Regions from separate parts of the Vibrio sp. QJM3NY_26 genome, predicted to be linked through region 4. Evidence: predicted binding sites of a transcription regulator. Region 4 holds the regulator's gene; each other region holds the start of a gene.
The links. The regulator PurR, encoded in region 4, represses purine synthesis genes. The targets are predictions, from matches to a motif close to TNANGNAAACGTTTNCNTNA.
Positions count from the first base shown of each region.

Region 1 (4,644 bases), 1.6 Mb from region 4:
CAGTGACCTGCGAACGCCATTTCAGCTAGCGTTACGAATAGACCGCCATCGCCTTTATCGTGGTAAGCCACAACTTGGTCGTTTGCTACAAGTGCTTGAACGCCTTCGTAGAAGCCTTTTAGCTGTGCCGCGTTGTCTACGTCTGCTGGCTTATCACCAAGCTGCTTGTAAACCTGAGCAAGTGCTGTTGCGCCCATGCGGTTTTGGCCGTTACCAAGGTCGATAAGAACTAGGCTTGTATTACCCTTGTCAGTACGAAGCTGAGGAGTAATCGTCTTACGAACATCTTCAACACGTGCAAACGCAGTGATAACAAGAGATAACGGAGATGTGACTTCTTTCTGCTCACCGTTCTCTTCCCACTTGGTCTTCATAGACATTGAGTCTTTACCTACCGGGATAGTAAGACCCAGTGCCGGACATAGTTCTTCACCCACGGCTTTAACCGCTTCGTAAAGACCAGCATCTTCACCTGGGTGACCCGCTGGAGACATCCAGTTAGCTGACAATTTAATGTGTTTGATATCGCCGATGTTGGTCGCTGCGATGTTAGTGATTGCTTCACCAACCGCTAGACGAGCTGACGCACCAAAGTCTAGAAGTGCCACTGGCGTACGTTCACCAAGAGACATTGCCTCACCGTGGTAAGAGTCGTAACTTGCAGCTGTTACTGCGCAGTTAGCAACAGGAACCTGCCATGGGCCAACCATTTGGTCACGAGCTACAAGGCCTGTAACTGAGCGGTCACCGATAGTAATAAGGAATGTTTTCTCTGCCACTGTTGGTAGACGAAGAATACGGTCAACCGCTTCGTTTAGTTCGATACCAGAACGGTCAATCGCAGGGTTGTTCGCTTTTAGCGTCTTCGCGTCACGGTGCATCTTAGGCGTTTTACCTAATAGGATGTCCATTGGCATGTCGATTGGCGTGTTGTCGAAGTGAGAATCTTCTAATTTAAGATCACGCTCTTCTGTTGCTTTACCAACTACCGCGTATGGAGCACGCTCACGCTTACAAATCGCGTCGAATGTTGCCATGTCTTTATCAGCAACCGCCATTACGTAACGCTCTTGAGATTCGTTACACCAGATCTCAAGTGGGCTCATGCCCGGCTCATCGTTTGGCACGTCACGTAAGTTAAAGATACCGCCACGCTCGCCATCGTCTACTAGCTCAGGAAGTGCATTCGAGATACCGCCCGCGCCCACATCGTGGATGAATGCGATTGGGTTCGCATCACCAAGCTGCCAACAACGGTCGATCACTTCCTGACAACGACGTTCCATCTCTGGGTTTTCACGTTGTACAGATGCAAAATCTAAGTCTTCAGAAGAAGAACCCGAATCCATTGAAGATGCAGCACCGCCACCAAGGCCGATGTTCATTGCTGGACCGCCAAGAACGATTAGGCTTGCACCTACTGGGATCTCTTTCTTCTGAACATGATCATCACGAATGTTACCTAGACCACCAGCCAGCATGATTGGCTTGTGGTAACCACGTACTTCTTCACCTGCGTGAGAGTTTACTTTCTCTTCGTAAGTACGGAAGTAACCTAGTAGGTTTGGACGACCAAATTCGTTGTTGAATGCTGCGCCACCAAGAGGGCCTTCAAGCATGATATCAAGCGCAGTCACGATACGGCTTGGCTTACCAAAGTCCGTTTCCCACGGTTGAACAAAATTAGGAATTTTTAAGTTAGATACAGAGAAAGCAACCAGACCCGCTTTTGGCTTACCACCAATACCTGTCGCGCCTTCATCGCGGATTTCGCCGCCTGAACCTGTTGACGCGCCCGGCCATGGAGAGATTGCCGTTGGGTGGTTGTGCGTTTCAACTTTCATCAAGATGTGTGTTTTCTCTTGGTGATAGTTGTACTGACGAGTTTCTGGATCTGGGAAGAAACGACCGACTTCAGAACCTGTCATTACCGCTGCGTTATCTTTATAAGCAGACAGAACGTGTTCTGGTGTCGTTTCAAAGGTGTTCTTAATCATCTTGAACAATGATTTTTCTTGCTTAACGCCATCGATAGTCCAATCAGCGTTAAAGATCTTGTGACGACAGTGCTCTGAGTTCGCTTGTGCAAACATCATTAGCTCGATGTCAGTCGGGTTACGACCTAGCTTCTCAGTGAAGCTTTCAAGAAGGTAATCAATCTCATCTTCTGCAAGAGCTAGACCTAGGGTAACGTTTGCTTTTTCAAGCGCTTTACGTCCGCCAGTTAGTAGGTCAACTTCCGCATAAGGAGCAGGCTCAGCAACAGTGAACAGTGCCGCTGCTGATTCGAAGTCAGTGAAAACCACTTCCATCATACGGTCGTGCAGAATTGCTTTCAGCTCAACAAGTTGAAGCTCAGAAAGTTCAGAAGAGGTTTCAATGTAGAAAGCAGTACCGCGCTCTAGACGTGACACTTTAGCCAGTCCGCAGTTGTGTGCGATATCTGTTGATTTTGAAGACCAAGGCGAGATAGTGCCTGGACGTGGCGTTGCAAGCAGCAATAAACCTTCAGGTTCATGCTCTTCAATCGTTGGACCGTAAGTCAGTAGCTTTTCTAGCTTCTCAACTTCAGACTCATCTAGGTCTGCCGTTAGATCAGCAAAGTGGGCAAACTCAGCGTAAATACCTGTTACAGGTAAGCTTAATTCACGACAAAGCTCTAAAAGCTTGTTAACACGAAACTCAGATAGAGCTGGGGAGCCACGCAAAATTCTCATGTGCTTACGTCTCTTATGCAGTTGATTAAGGTAGTATTGGAATAAATTCAGTGGGTTATAGGAACAACCTAACTGTTTTCTTCGAAGCTATTCCCGAAGGTTGCCAAACCTATGCCGATTCCACCTCTTCAATGCGAGCGCATTATAAAGCATTTCTTTTTGTGACGTAACACCAAAAGCAACCGTTTGCGTTATTTTTTTTATCTTTCTGTGTAAATGGTACTTTTGCTGCATTTATCACCACTTTTACAACTGTTTAAATAAACCTGCTTTGCCAGCCTTGCGGGGTTTGGTATAAAGGGGCTTCCACTTTTCGAGATTTCATTTTGATGCCTAAATTTACGCTCATCTTTTCGTCTAAGTTTCTTCTGCTCGCTATTGCCCTATTTGGGTTGGCTGGATGCCAGATTGAATCTGAACCTAAAAGTGTCCTTGAGCAGATACGAGAGCGTGGCGTTCTTCGTGTCGGCACCCTGAATAACCAACTCTCTTATTACATCGGTCCAGATGGTCCTGCTGGCTTGGATTACGAGTTAGCTCGCGAGTTTGCAGAAGAACTTGGTGTAAAGCTTGAGGTTAAACCCGCTTACCGTCTATCCGGCCTATTTCCGGCGTTAAAGAAAGGCGAGATCGATCTTATCGCAACGGGGTTAACACAAAACAGCAACCTGACACGTGCCTATCGCGCTGCGCCTGCTTATTACTATGTAAGCCAACAAGTCGTGTACAAAAAAGGTCAGTGGCGACCAAGAAACCTTGAGCAACTGATCAGGTTTGAGAATGAGCGTCAGGCTGATTTCGTAAAAGCACAAACTGAACCAGAAGAGGTAGCGTCTACTGACACATTGACGCCATCTTTGGTTGTAGTGAAAGACTCACACTTTGAGCCAACACTCAAACAACTACAGAGCACTCACGATGACTTTATCTACGATGCGATCGGCAATGCTGACATCAACGACCTGCTAAAAGAAGTCTCTACAGGGGAACGCTTGTTTACTGTGGCGGATTCGATTGAGCTGTCACTCGCACAACGTTTATACCCAGACGTGGCTTTGGCTTTTGAACTTACAGAAGACCAACCGATCTCTTGGTATTTACAGAAGTCTGAAGATGAAAGCCTTTATGCGCTGCTGATTGAGTTTTTCGGTAACCTAAAGCAGTCTGGTGAGCTCGCTTCACTGGAAGAGAAATATATTGGCCATATCGGCACCTTCGATTATGTCGATACTCGTGCCTTTATCCGCGCTCTAGACAGCAAGCTACCAAAATGGTCGCCACTATTTCAGAAATACTCGCAAGAATTTGATTGGCGCTTAATCGCAGCTTTGGCATACCAAGAGTCACACTGGAACCCAGTCGCGCGTTCTCCTACAGGTGTTCGTGGCATGATGATGTTGACGTTGCCAACCGCGAAGAGCGTAGGTGTAACCAATCGTCTTGACCCAAAACAGTCGGTACAAGGTGGCGTGGAATATTTACGTCGTATCGTGAATCGAGTTCCTGACTCAATTACTCAACATGAAAAGATCTGGTTTGCCCTCGCCTCATATAACGTAGGTTACGGTCACATGATGGATGCACGTCGCTTAACCAAAGCACAGGGCGGCAACCCTGACGCTTGGGGTGATGTAAAAGATCGACTTCCTCTATTGAAACAAAAGAAGTACTACAGCCAAACTCGATACGGCTATGCGCGTGGTGATGAAGCAAGGAATTACGTTGAGAATATTCGCCGTTATTACCAAAGCATTATTGGTCATGTGAACAAGCGAAATAAAGAAGAAGAAGCGAGCCTCGAAGGTTTGGTGGTTATCCCACCTTTAGAGATCTCGGGCGCTGAATCGACAATCAGTGCGGCTGAATCCGCTGTCGACGAAGCTGAGTCTTCCAAATAAATAAAAAGAGCAATGCTATATAGCGTTGC
Region 1 covers NZ_CM173515.1:717,922-722,565, reverse strand. The annotation lists gene purL (phosphoribosylformylglycinamidine synthase) at 1-2,717, opposite strand, end outside; gene mltF (membrane-bound lytic murein transglycosylase MltF) at 3,047-4,615, shown strand.
Region 1: a site for PurR is predicted at 2,892-2,911, ahead of purL (phosphoribosylformylglycinamidine synthase). Genes of this name have one in related genera too.

Region 2 (4,644 bases), 330 kb from region 4:
CGGCCTAATGGCAGCAGGTGTTGTGTATGTCTTAATGGGCGCGTTGATTAAAGTGCGTGGCGTAGCCTTCATCCATAAACTGCTTCCACCCGTGGTGGTTGGCCCTGTGATCATGGTTATCGGCTTAGGTCTTGCGCCTGTTGCAGTAAACATGGCGCTAGGTAAAACCGGCGATGGTGCGGTTCAACTTATCGATGCAGACGCCGCGTTATGGATCTCGTCTATTTCATTGCTAGTGACGATTGTCATCAGTGTTTTCTCGAAAGGCTTCCTTAAATTATTGCCTATCTTTGGTGGCATTGTAGCGGGTTACGTAACGAGCTTGGTATACGGCGTAGTTGATTTTACCCCCGTAGCTCAAGCAGCTTGGTTAGCACTACCAAACTTCACTGCACCAGAATTCAACATCAACGCTATCTTCTTTATGGTGTTTGTGGCAATTGCACCTGCTGTTGAGCACGTGGGCGACATGCTTGCTATCTCGAACGTTACCGGCAAAGACTACCTTAAGAAACCAGGTCTACACCGCACGATCACAGGTGACGGTGTGGCGACGATTGCAGCTTCTATGCTGGGCGCACCACCAAACACAACCTACAGTGAAGTAACAGGTGCAGTAATGCTGACCAAAGCATTCAACCCAGTGATCATGACTTGGGCTGCGGTAACAGCAATTGTTCTTGCATTGGTCGGTAAGCTAGGCGCGCTACTTCAAACGATTCCTGTTCCTGTGATGGGCGGCATCATGATTCTACTGTTTGGTTCAATCGCGACGGTAGGCTTGAATACTCTAATTCAGAATAAAGTAGACCTACATAAATCACGCAACCTTGTGATTGTGGGTATTACGTTAGTCTTCGGTATTGGCGGCATGGCATTTGGCATCGGTGACTTTAGCCTACAGGGCGTAAGCTTATGTGGCATTGTGGCAATCCTACTTAACCTAGTCCTTCCAGAAGAATTAGGCGACAACACCGTAGTAGACAAAGCTCAAATCGATTAATTTATTGGTAAGGCTGGATTCAAAAAAATCACAACCTAACAAAATCAAAAAAGGGAGAGCATCGAATGCTCTCCCTTTTATTTATACGGCTAATTAAGCAGGTTCAGTTAAATTTAAAACTCTTTGAATTAATTTAAACCGAAACTGAATTACTTAGTACCGAAGATCTTATCACCAGCATCGCCAAGACCAGGAACAATGTAGCCCTTGTCGTTTAGCTTCTCATCGATTGCAGCCGTGTACAGCTCAACATCTGGGTGCGCTTTTTCTAGAGCAGCGATACCTTCAGGAGCAGCAACAAGCACAAGAATCTTAAAGTGCTTACAACCTTTCTCTTTCATAAGGTCGATAGTTGCGATCATAGAACCACCCGTCGCAAGCATTGGATCTACCACTAGAGCAATACGCTCGTCGATGTTAGATGCAAGCTTGTTGAAGTATGGTACTGGCTCAAGCGTTTCTTCGTCACGGTAGATACCCACAACGCTGATACGTGCACTTGGGATGTGCTCAAGAACGCCGTCCATCATGCCTAGACCAGCACGTAGGATTGGCACTACAGTTACTTTTTTACCTTTAATTTGGTCAACTTCTACTGGACCGTTCCAACCGTTAATCGTCACACGCTCAGTTTCAAAATCTGATGTCGCTTCGTATGTTAGAAGGCTACCCACTTCTGTCGCTAGCTCACGAAAACGCTTAGTGCTAATGTCACCTTCACGCATCAGGCCAATTTTATGTTTTACTAGCGGGTGTTTCACTTCAACAACTTTCATTTCCAACTCCGGCAATATTTAAACAAACCTGTAGATTATACACGAACTGTGGGGTTATTTCAGAATCTTTATTCTAATAAAAAAAACCGCGCAAACGTTTGCTCTTGGTAATCAAGCCCTGTTAGAATAGCGCCGTTTTCACATCCAACTTAAGTTCGAGGACTATCCCGTGAGTGGTAATACTTCTTCTCTAAGCTACAAAGACGCTGGTGTTGATATCGACGCAGGTAATGCACTAGTAGACCGTATCAAAGGTGCTGTTAAACGCACTCGTCGCCCTGAAGTAATGGGCGGTATTGGTGGCTTTGGCGCCCTATGTGAACTTCCAACGAAATACAAAGAGCCAGTACTTGTTTCAGGTACTGATGGTGTTGGTACTAAACTTCGCCTTGCTTTGGATATGAAAAAACACGACACCATTGGTATCGACCTAGTGGCAATGTGTGTGAACGATCTAATCGTTCAAGGTGGTGAGCCGCTATTCTTCCTAGACTACTACGCAACAGGTAAGCTAGATGTAGATACAGCAGCAGACGTTGTTTCAGGTATTGCTGAAGGTTGTGTTCAAGCAGGTTGTGCACTAATCGGTGGCGAAACAGCTGAAATGCCAGGCATGTACGAAGGCGACGACTACGACGTTGCTGGCTTCTGTGTTGGTGTTGTAGAAAAGGCTGACATCATTGATGGCACTAAAGTAGCAGCAGGCGACGCACTTATCGCTGTTGGCTCAAGTGGTCCACACTCAAACGGTTACTCTTTGATTCGTAAAGTTCTAGAAGTTTCTGGTGCTGATAAGAATGAAGAACTAGAAGGTCGCACTATCGGTGAGCACCTACTAGAACCTACTAAGATTTACATCAAATCGGCACTTAAGATGATCGCAGAGCATGACATTCATGCTATTTCGCACATCACTGGTGGTGGTTTCTGGGAGAACATCCCACGCGTACTTCCTGAAGGCACTAAAGCAGTGATTGATGGAAAAAGCTGGGAATGGCCTGCTATTTTCAGCTGGCTACAAGAGAAAGGAAACGTGGAGACATTTGAAATGTACCGCACTTTCAACTGTGGCGTAGGCCTAATTGTTGCTCTACCTAAAGAACAAGCAGACGCTGCTGTTGAACTACTGAAAGCTGAAGGCGAAAACGCTTGGGTTATCGGTGAGATCGCAAACGCTGAAGCTGGCGAAGAGCAAGTTGAAATTAAATAAGTGATACGTTCACTTACTTAGTTAATAAATGAGGACCTATTGGTCCTCATTTTGCTATTTGGCCCGCAGAAAACCTTAGTTTATGTAGGTAAATTGTAAATACTTTAGTTAACCAATCGCATGACCCACTCTATGAAGAACAGCCATTCTATGAATAACAGTCACTCTAAGAAAAACATCGTCGTTTTAGTCTCAGGAAGCGGAAGCAACTTACAAGCTATTTTGGATGCCTGTGACAGCCACACGATTGACGCCTCTGTTAAGGCAGTTTTCTCAAATAAAGCGGATGCTTTTGGTCTAGAGCGCGCAAAATCAGCAGGTGTTGACGCTCACTCGGTGAATCCAAAAGAATTTAACTCGCGTGAAGAGTTTGATCATGAATTGATGGTTCAGATCGATGCTTACCAACCCGACCTGATTGTACTCGCTGGCTACATGCGCATTCTGAGTTCAGATTTTGTCCGCCATTACGCGGGGAAAATGATCAATATCCACCCTTCTCTATTACCTAAGTATCCTGGGCTCCACACCCACCAGCGTGCTATTGATGCAAAAGACAAAGAGCATGGCACCAGCGTCCACTTTGTTACCGAAGAGCTCGATGGTGGCCCTGTAATCTTACAAGCTAAGGTGCCAGTATTTGAAGGGGATGATGCCGACATATTAGCAAGCCGAGTGCTCACCCAAGAACACTGCATTTACCCTATGGTCTGTAAATGGTTTGCCGAAGATCGTTTATCGATGGTAAACGGGCAAGCTGTCTTAGACGGTAAAATATTAGGCAAACACGGTTACGCAGAAGAGTAATTCGTATAGCTGTTCTCGCAAAGTAAATCATTAAAGAGCAAGCCCTTAAAAATCAGAAAATAAAAAGGCCGCTTATTGACTTATTGGTTCAGTAAGCGGCCTTTCTTATGTTCGGATCAAAAATGATACTATTCGGAACGTTTAGCTCAATGGCTCAGTTGGTGCTTGGCTTGCAACCTTTTTAGGTGCATAAGCAACATCTTCCAAGGCTTTATGGTTATTGCCGATCAGCTCACCAAAATGAAACAACGCGTATTCGCCCGGCTTCATTCTAAACCACTCTTCATTGCATGTTAGAGGCTGAGTTGCTACCACCGTGACCACATCATTCGGCGTGGTCTCTTCTTGGAAGTTTATCTCAACATCTTCATCAATCAGGCTCGCATTGCCAAAAGGCGCGCGTCTTGTTATCCAGTACAAATGATTGGTACAGTAGGTCATCACGTACTCACCATCACTGAGTAACATGTTGAAGACGCCTTTCTCTCTTAGCTGATCACAACACTCAGCGACAAAGCGAAACATACCTTCCATGTCTTGAGGAGGCTCAGGAAAACGATCTTCTAATTGTTTCACTAACCAACAGAAAGAAAGTTCACTGTCCGTCTCACCGACAGGCCTGAAACGACCACTAACCAGATCATCGTAATCCGTTAATTGGCCATTATGAGCGAAGGTCCAGTATCGTCCCCAAAGCTCACGAGTAAAAGGGTGAGTGTTTTCTAGATTAACGCCACCACGATTAGCTTGACGGATATGACTGACAACAGCTTGACTTTTAATTGGGTAGTTTTGAACCAACTCAGCGATCTTGGATTCACAACTAGGGTTAGGATCTTTAAAAGTAC
Region 2 covers NZ_CM173515.1:2,603,538-2,608,181, forward strand. The annotation lists gene AC3CH4_RS11445 (uracil-xanthine permease family protein) at 1-1,003, shown strand, start outside; gene upp (uracil phosphoribosyltransferase) at 1,153-1,779, opposite strand; gene purM (phosphoribosylformylglycinamidine cyclo-ligase) at 1,949-2,989, shown strand; gene purN (phosphoribosylglycinamide formyltransferase) at 3,110-3,796, shown strand; gene AC3CH4_RS11465 (class II glutamine amidotransferase) at 3,938-4,644, opposite strand, start outside.
Region 2: a site for PurR is predicted at 1,866-1,885, ahead of purM (phosphoribosylformylglycinamidine cyclo-ligase). Genes of this name have one in related genera too.

Region 3 (4,644 bases), 210 kb from region 4:
CATCAAACAGCAAAAGCGCCAACTTCAGACTATCTATAACGAACTGAAGAAGCAGAAAAACAACAAGAGTTTGAACAATTTTCAGGTAGCCTGTGCGCTATTTGGCTACACGCCTAGCTCAATTCCGGACCAGAAAAGCATCAAGATACGATACAAACAATTATCAAAGATCTACCATCCAGATGGTCACGGATGTGACGAAGAAATGAAACGTTTGAACAATGCGCTAAAAACCATTTTACAAAATGTTACAAAAACGTAAACAACTACACATATTAAATTTTCAAGGTCGCAAAGATATCGATTTTATTAGTGTTGCAATCGATCCCCCTCTCAAAAACGGGTAACAAACTATTAACTAATGGGTCTTACTTGTGTCATAATTTGCGCCGAAAATACACCTGACTTAAACAGGTGAGGAGAGAATATGTTCACAATAGAAGGCGTTTGTGATTGGTGCAAAAAGCCAAGCCTAGTTAAAAAGCACGACTACCTAGATGGTAAGTGTCATCATGCATGTAATGAGTGCAATGATATTGCAACCATTGATGTTCGCCAGTTCAATATTGGTGAAATGGAAATGAGAGCAAAACTCTCCCAAGCGACATTGAGATAAGCAACACCGTTGAAATATAAGAAAGCGCCTAAGGCGCTTTTTTTGTGTCTGTGGTTTTAGATTTTCTCTCTTCTCTCTTCTCTCTTCTCTCTTCTCTCTTCTCTCTTCTCTCTTCTCTCTTCTATACAGGCGTATACAGTACTTTTCTGTCAAAACCACTGTATACACCTGTATAAAGCTCACATTTTTTGAACTTATGAGACAAAGTAGCAAATTCATTCTAATTTAATTTGTCAAATAATTTCAATGACTTAACAACATAACACCTATAAGTTCAGACAAAATCGTCCAATAATCCCGCAAAAAACGCTTGATCTTATAAGCAACTAAAACTACTGTATACACATACAGCATGTATATAAGGACAGCAAAATGATTCAAGCACACGTTAAAGCCCAACACTCTAGCCCGCTAGTTCACTGCGCATTTACATCAGTTTCTCGTAAAAGCAAAAATTCAAACGAGGAAGCGTTATTTGCAAGAATGGCGTTGCTGTCCAACCAACATCAGTGGCTACTGTTTACCGCTCAAACACCGAGACCATCCGCTAAGCAGCTAAAGCAACATAATGTTTGCTGCGACCGAGTTATTCATATGAAAGCCTCTCATCAGATGACTGAGGTAGAAACCGTCGAGAAAGCCATTCGCTCTAAGAATGCGAGTGCGATTGTGGCAAGTGCATCGATTGATCAATTCAGTCAGCAATACCTAAGAACATTAGGAATGCGCTTTCAGTGTGAAGTCTTCTTTATGGATGCGAATTCAGAGCGCATTCACTAAGCCACCTTGCTTAATAACATGTTGGCTCAAAAACATGGCCCACAAACATAGCTTAATCGTTTAGCTAACAAACTTAAGTTAACTTAACCGCATAGCTCCAAAACACAGTCCAAATATACTGCCTTCCCCTGCCCTACGATTCACCTATTTTTTGGCGAATTGTTAGGCGGGGGTTTTTATTTAAACAATAGATTTAGCAATCGTTTGCTTTTTATCTGGAAGGAAATAGTAGATTGAGTATAATGCCCGTCTAATCATGTGCACACCGCACTTCTCTGTATGACGTTTGATAAAAGATAGGAATGTCTAAATGAGCCTTGCTGATCAAGTTCTTGCCGTAAATGATGACCTACCAATCCGTACTGACAAACCTGTCCACAGTGGCAAAGTTCGCTCAGTCTACTGGTTAACTGAAGAAGATAGTCAACGACTAATCAAAGAGAAAGGCTACGATGTAGCACCAGATGCACCTTTAGCAATCATGGTGATCAGTGACCGTATCTCTGCATTTGATTGTATCTGGCGTGGTGAAGGTAATCTTAAAGGTGTTCCAGGTAAGGGAGCGGCTCTGAATGCTATCTCTAACCACTGGTTCAAATTGTTTAAAGACAGCGGACTTGCTGACAGTCATATTCTTGATATCCCTCACCCGTTCGTATGGATTGTACAAAAAGCTCGCCCAGTCATGATTGAAGCGATTTGTCGTCAATACATCACAGGTTCAATGTGGCGTGCATACGCAAACGGCGAACGTGAATTCTGTGGTATCGAAATGCCTGAAGGTCTTGAGAAAGACAAGAAGCTACCTGAGCTACTGATCACGCCTTCAACAAAAGGGATTTTGAAAGGTATCCCTGGTGTTCCAGAAGCTGACGATGTGAACATCTCGCGTAACAACATCGAAGATAACTTCGCAGCGTTCAACTTTACTCAAGCAAGTGACATTGCGCATTATGAAAAACTTCTAAAAGAAGGCTTCAACGTAATTAGCCAAGCACTCGCAAACGTCGATCAAACCTTTGTCGATACCAAGTTTGAGTTCGGCTACGTGAACGATGCTCAAGGTAAAGAAAAGCTGATCTACATGGACGAAGTGGGCACGCCAGATTCATCTCGTATTTGGGATACTCAAGAGTACAACAAAGGCAACATCGTCGAGAACTCGAAAGAGGGTTTCCGTCAGTTCTTACTTAACTACTTCCCTGATGCGGACATTCTGTTGAACAAAGAACGCATGCCAGAGCGTGAAGCTCTAGCTCGTGACAATGAACTTCCTTTGGATGCATTGATGTCTCTTTCTCGTACTTACCTTGATATCGCAGCGAAAATCACAGGTGCAGAGATCGTACTGAGCGAAAATCCTAAGCAAGAAATTATCGATGTACTGCGTGCTGACTATGGTCTAGTTGACTGATCGCATTCTAGAAAGCGAGTAAGCTCGTAAACACAAGTTCCAGATACTAAAAGGGCCTCATCATTATTGAGGCCCTTCTTACATGTGCGGTTTTTAATATTCTTTGAGCTAGCTTCTAAGCTGCATGCTATAAGCTCTAAGCTCTAAGCTCTAAGCTCTAAGCAATACTGAGAGATTACAGCTTGATAGTAAACTCTTCTCCAGTATTCTCGGCAATCACTAAATGACTGCGCGTCTCGATGTACTCTATCTGCTCTTCTTCAAGAGAATATGGCATAACAACTTTGAGCTCATTGATCCCTTCCAGCCTAGCCAGCTTAAGTAAGGTAACAATGTTTGACTCATCACTTTTACGCGTCGACATTGATTTTAATGCCATCTGCCATAAACGATCTTCAGGGCTTGCTAGCTCTTTAATGCTATCTCGCCAGACGGTACTGAATACTGGTGCAATTGTGGTTAGTGCCTCCAGAAAAGTCCATTTTTTACTGCATGAGGCGCCAAGAAAGGTTGTGTAATCGAACTCTACACGCGTCTCTATCTGTTTATCCATGATGTCCCCCGACACTTTGACAACACAATATACTCAATATCTATCAACTCTTTCTTTATAGCAATAGGATATAGAAGAATAGTCTTTTATGACCTTTTGATTGGTTAAAAAGGCATATAAAAATCAATTTTGTAACAAAATAAGCACTGAATAATCATATATGCACCTATTTGATTAATATTTTAGAGATAAAACTTATCTATCTATTTTATATCAATTATCCGGCTCGCTTTTTTGTATTGAATACGCCAGCCAGACCATGTTGGCAGCTCCCAACGTTTTGGTGATAACTTTCGGCTACCCGATTGATAGTGAACGTAAATCAGCTTTCGTGCGGGCAAGTATTCTACATCGAGTTGCAAGTCGGCAAGGTTCAGTGCAAACGGGTATTTTTCAGAGAACTCTGAATAGAGCCATTCTGGGATACCATCAAATGGAATGTCTGAATGTTCAAACATTTCTAGCTCGCTGACATCGGTAACCCCTAACACCTCAAGCTGTTGTATAAACCATAGTTCAAAGCTAAGTTGCTCGATCTCAGGAGTATATTTTTTTTGTTCATCGAGCCCAAGTTTCACATACAGCTGCCAGTGTTTGATTTCTTGAGTGCGAACCTTTGCAAAACCGGGAAGTTGGACGCCTTTTAACACAAGATCGACAATAGGCTTTAATGATAGTTGCCCTTCAGCCGCGACGAGCTTAGTCGTAATTGTACGGCCTGCGTACACCAAAGCCATCTCGGTAAAGACACCATCATCATTTACTCTTGTTTCACCTTGCTCCCACTCTCCGAGTTCAGCTTCAATGATAAGCTCAAGAGGAATAGGTGCCGTGACCGTCGCTAAGGTCAGTGTTTGCTTAACACCTCTTCCCGGCAAGCTGTGCGTGTCCAGCACCAACATCGCTTGTGCATTGTCCGGGAAACGATTCTGACGGCCGAGTACTACCTCTAACACTCCATTGGCAAAGGCTTCTTTCCTCTTCAGTCTGCGCACAAACACCAGCTCAGGATGCAAATTCACAATAGTCTTAAGCAGTTCAATACGTTGGAAACGTGACGCGACTTCTAACTGAGGAAGTTCAAACACCTCACGCATTTGCTTTGCCAGCCCTTGTGCTTCATTCAGTGCCTGTTGGTCGATTTCTAAATGCGGATAATCGCGACCACGAACAATCTGAATCAACAGGCTTAAATCACACCCTTCTTTCTCTTGTTGCGCGAGCGCTTCCAAATGTTCTGCGGTGTTTGGTAATTGATACAAGCGAGCAGGAACGGACAAC
Region 3 covers NZ_CM173515.1:2,063,484-2,068,127, forward strand. The annotation lists gene AC3CH4_RS09100 (tetratricopeptide repeat protein) at 1-262, shown strand, start outside; gene AC3CH4_RS09105 (hypothetical protein) at 428-616, shown strand; gene AC3CH4_RS09110 (SulA-like leucine-rich domain-containing protein) at 989-1,396, shown strand; gene AC3CH4_RS09115 (phosphoribosylaminoimidazolesuccinocarboxamide synthase) at 1,707-2,810, shown strand; gene AC3CH4_RS09120 (hypothetical protein) at 2,986-3,363, opposite strand; gene AC3CH4_RS09125 (helicase-related protein) at 3,567-4,644, opposite strand, start outside.
Region 3: a site for PurR is predicted at 1,589-1,608, ahead of AC3CH4_RS09115 (phosphoribosylaminoimidazolesuccinocarboxamide synthase). Genes of this name have one in related genera too.

Region 4 (4,644 bases):
GCACTGCCAACAAGAACCAAATTGTGCTTCGTTGACTTCATGACATTCTCCGCAACGCCACTCTTCATAAATGATTGAATCTTGCTGTTTCTGGTAGTCATTAACAACTGCCCAGGCTTTGCTCGCCAATTCTGGCTCATATAACCATACGTAGGGGTCAGTTTCTTCGGTAAATGGGATTTCCCCTTTCAAACCGAATAACCCTTCACCACGGACTTCACACGCAATATTCACACTTTCTAGTAATCCACGGATGATGTGGGCTTCTGTCGGATTCGATGCACTGAAGATTTTCATTGAGATAGAACCTTATCTGGCTATATGCGTTATTAAGCTATTATAGGTATACGTTATTCAGCCACAGGTGCTGAGCGAAATTTATTCATCAACCATTTAGCAATGATTGGGAATACACCCAGTAAGGCAAATGACAATAGTACTGAAGGGGACACGATACCCGAAAGTGAATCAATTTCCGCGAGTTGAGTACCAGCATTCAAGAAAACGGCAGTACCCGGTAACATTCCTATTTGACTTGTAATGTAATAGCGACTCACAGACATCGGTGTTAGACCCATCAACAGATTGATAAGGAAAAATGGGAATACAGGAATCAGACGCAGAGAAAACAAGTAAAATGCTCCGTCTTTTTCAACGCCCTTGTTAATCGTTGCTAATTTGTCACCAAATTTGGTTTGGATCCAGTCACGTAAAAGGTAGCGGCTACTTAGAAATGCGAGGGTTGCACCAATGGCACTGGCGAAAGAGACCAGCAGCAAACTATTCCAGAAACCAAATAGCGCAGCTCCTAACAGGGTCACAACAGCAGCACCAGGAATTGAGAAAGCAGTAATCATTACATACGCGACAAAATAGATAGCAGCGGCAGCAATGAAGTTGCTATCAATGTAGTCATTTAAAACGGCTTGTTGGGCCTTGGCATTTTCAAGCGTTAGGTATTGGCCGAAATTGACGCCTAACAAGACGATGGTTACGACCAACACAATACCCAATATCATTTTCTTACTCATTGATACTTCCTCTAAATTTTCAATGTATACCATTAGTATAGACAGACAGGCAAAGCATAGATTAACTTTCAGCAGATATAAAAAAAGCCGCAGTAAATGCGGCTTAGTTATGTATATAGTTTTTCACTTACAATGTTAATTGACGCGATTGATAAGCTCTTCACGACGCTGCTGCGGTATAACAGACCAATGTGTGCCATTGATCGCGCCTTCTAGCGCCCAAAGTAGTTCAATACTGACAGAAGACGCATGTGATTCTTTGATGGCGTTAAATGCGTTTACAGAGCCAGATTCATATAAACGTTCTACGGAATCGATCCCTGCTTTTTTCAACATACGCTCAGTGGCGAGTCGAAGGTTGGGCAGATCTTTGAGTCGAGTAGGCTTAGCTGAAGATTGCTCAGCTTTTTCTTCTTTAGCAAAACCCAGAGACGTCGTTGCAAGCTGCAAGATTTTCTCTTGGTCTTGCCACAGGCCTTCGGGTAAAGCGAAATATTTAGTAACGACAGGGAAACCACGTTTTTTGTAGACGTACGGTTGAAAGCCTTGTTGTTCGAACTGTTTCGTTGTGCATTTGTCTGCTCGTATGTGCAGCTGGTCATTTACAACCAGAGCAAACATAGTGTCATCAGCAAAAAGACCGAAGCCACCAAACATCGAGCGTGATTTTATTTTTCCTAGGGATTCAAATAATTTCATTGAATCCTTTAGTATCGGTTTATCCATGTTATTTATCTCGGTGTATTTGAACTACGCCACCAAATAAGCAGGTCCGAGAGATTAGCAAAATGTTGCAATTAAATTGTCAATTAGCCGTAAATTACTAAATTATTAGTAGTTACTGCATTTTGCCATCGGTAACCCCGCTACCATACCAACGAGTGGTTTAGGCCGGAAGCTTTGCGTCTCACTCTTTCAAGTGATTTGCCCTGTGCGTGACTGATTGAATAGAATAAAGTTTTTGTTGAATGAGGCTCACACTTGTTATTTCAAAATGTGATATTGCTTCAATTAATGATCTTTCCAGTATGATACCAGGTTCATTCATGTTGTTGATAAAAAAAGCGCACCTAAAGGTGCGCTTAATTATATTAAACTGAATTTATCAATTAATTTAACGTTTTAACTGTGCTTCGCTCAACAATTTCAGGGTGCATTTCGAACACACGCTTTTCATGGTCTTTATCTTTAATGCGTTCTAACAAAATTTCGAAAGCGTTCTTACCAACACGACGTTTGGGTTGGTGAACCGTTGTTAACGGTGGAGAGAAGTATTCAGCCAACTCGATGTTGTCATAGCCGATCACTGAAATATCTTCAGGGATACGAATTCCTTTCTCTTGCAATCTGCTCATTAGGCCGAGTGCCATTGTGTCGTTAAAACAGAATACGGCCGTTGGGCGATCTACCATCTTAATGATTTTCTCTGCAGCAAGAACCGCAGTATCACACTCGAAGTTACCTTCAATGATCATGTTATCATCGGTAGCAATCTTAGCTTCGTTGAGTGCGCGTTTGTAACCCGCGATGCGTTCAACACATGCCGCTTTGTCTAAGTGGCCACTTAAACAAGCAATCTTGGAGTGACCGTGCTCAATGAGGTATTTGGTCGCTAGGTAACCACCTTCCTCAGAGTTGTCGATGATCTTATCTGCTTGAGAACTCTCAGGGCCCCAATCCATAATCACTTTAGGAATGTCAGCGTGACGGTCTAACATGCCTCTTAGCTCTTCAGTTAGGTCAGAACACATAACTAAGATGCCATCTACACGTTTCTCTGCAAGCATTCGAATGTAGTCACGTTGCTTCTCATAGATACCGCCCGTATTACACAGAATCAAAGTGTAACCTTGACGGTAGCAGTAGCTTTCAACACCATCGATAACTTCAGAGAAGAATAGGTTAGTTGATTGAGTAACTAGCATGCCGATAGTGCGGGTTGTATTGCACTTCAAACTACGAGCAACGGCACTTGGTGCATAGTTCAGTTCGTCTACGGCTTTATTTACTTTTTCTTGCGTCGCTTCTGCAACAAAGCGAGTTTTGTTGATTACGTGAGAAACGGTTGTTGTTGATACGCCTGCTAAGCGAGCGACATCTTTTATAGTGGCCATGGTTTTATCCTATTAGAAGCTACTTTCCCAAAGTACGGAATGAAGTAGCCGTTAAGCTACCTAACTAAGAGCTTAAATTTGTAGGGCTCTTTGGGTACTAAAGTGCTAAAAAACAAAAAACCGCTATTGAGCGGCTTGTCTTAACACCGAAATGCTCAAAACTATAATAAGCATAGCATTTCGTGAATGTTTCATATTTTATCGTTTGCGGTCACAATTTTAGACTGACTAGAAATTACTCGCAATAAAATTCACCCGGAAATCCGGGTGAATTGTCACATTCTTCTGAATTTATTTAACGAGTCATCCAATAAGCTTATTCACCAGCGAGGTATTGGGTGTCCAATTTACAGAATGCAAGTAGCAGAGATGAGACTGATGCGTAGAAACCGAATTCGTCAACGTCATGACATTTAACGTTGAACTTTGGTACCCAAGTAAGAAGTTGTTGCTCGATAAATTGCTGTTGAACAATGAACGATTTCTCTAGCTCTTCTTCAAGTTCCGTTTCATTAGAACGGATGATCAAGTTGCCAAGGAAGTCGAGTGCGATAGCGATGTGGTCAGCTGGTTCTTTTAGGTCTTGGTTCACCACTAAGTTGTGCTTGGCCATGATCTCTTCCATATCTTTTGCTGGCTTATCATTCAAAAGGCCAGTCTCACCGATATACATAGAAGCGTAAGGAAGTGCGCCATGCTTATCTGTTTTTAAGAATAAGTCACAGAAGTCAGCAGACAATTCTAGTTGAGCATCCTCACGCGTTTGTAGGCGGTTTAGCGCATCCACTAGGCTATCGATCGCCGGCTTTAGTGTTTCATTTTCGCCTAAACCAGTTAGGAAAGAACGAATTTCAACAGAGTGGTAGTGATCGAGTTCTTCTTGAGTGAGCTCTTTAGCGAATAAGCTTGATAGCCACCAGTATATTTCTGCTCTTTGCTCGTTGAACGCTTTCGTATCTTTCATTTCTTAGATCCTGATTTAGTCTTGTGGTGTTACTTATATGCATCTTGAAGTTACTTGTGCAAAGCACACCAAGGCTGAATAACAAGGTTATTTGCGAAACGCAAAGTTACTCGTTAGTAGTAATGCCTATATTGAATTGCGATGGACGATAAATAGCAAGGTTTAAGATTGTCTTGTATCAAAAAAGATCCATGTTTCTGGCTTTTATCTTGTGTACCACTAGAATTGTTACGAGTTATGAATAGAATAGTCACTGAAACTATTAAATAAGAAAAGTGGTGTAGATGAGCTATCACGTATTAGTCGTAGAAGATGATGTGGTAACCCGCAGTAAACTGGTCGGATACTTCCAGAACGAAGGTTACACAGTAAGCGAAGCGGAAAGCGGCGCTCAAATGAGAAACGTGTTAGAAGATAATAACGTTGACCTCATTATGCTGGACATCAACTTACCAGGCGAAGATGGATTGATGCTAACTCGCGAATTACGCAGTCAATCAGACATTGGAATTATTTTAGTTACTGGACGCACGGA
Region 4 covers NZ_CM173515.1:2,271,382-2,276,025, reverse strand. The annotation lists gene AC3CH4_RS09985 (putative signal transducing protein) at 1-297, opposite strand, end outside; gene AC3CH4_RS09980 (TVP38/TMEM64 family protein) at 351-1,031, opposite strand; gene AC3CH4_RS09975 (TfoX/Sxy family DNA transformation protein) at 1,167-1,757, opposite strand; cyclic di-GMP riboswitch class I at 1,885-1,970, opposite strand; gene purR (HTH-type transcriptional repressor PurR) at 2,141-3,145, opposite strand; gene torD (molecular chaperone TorD) at 3,462-4,109, opposite strand; gene torR (two-component system response regulator TorR) at 4,394-4,644, shown strand, end outside.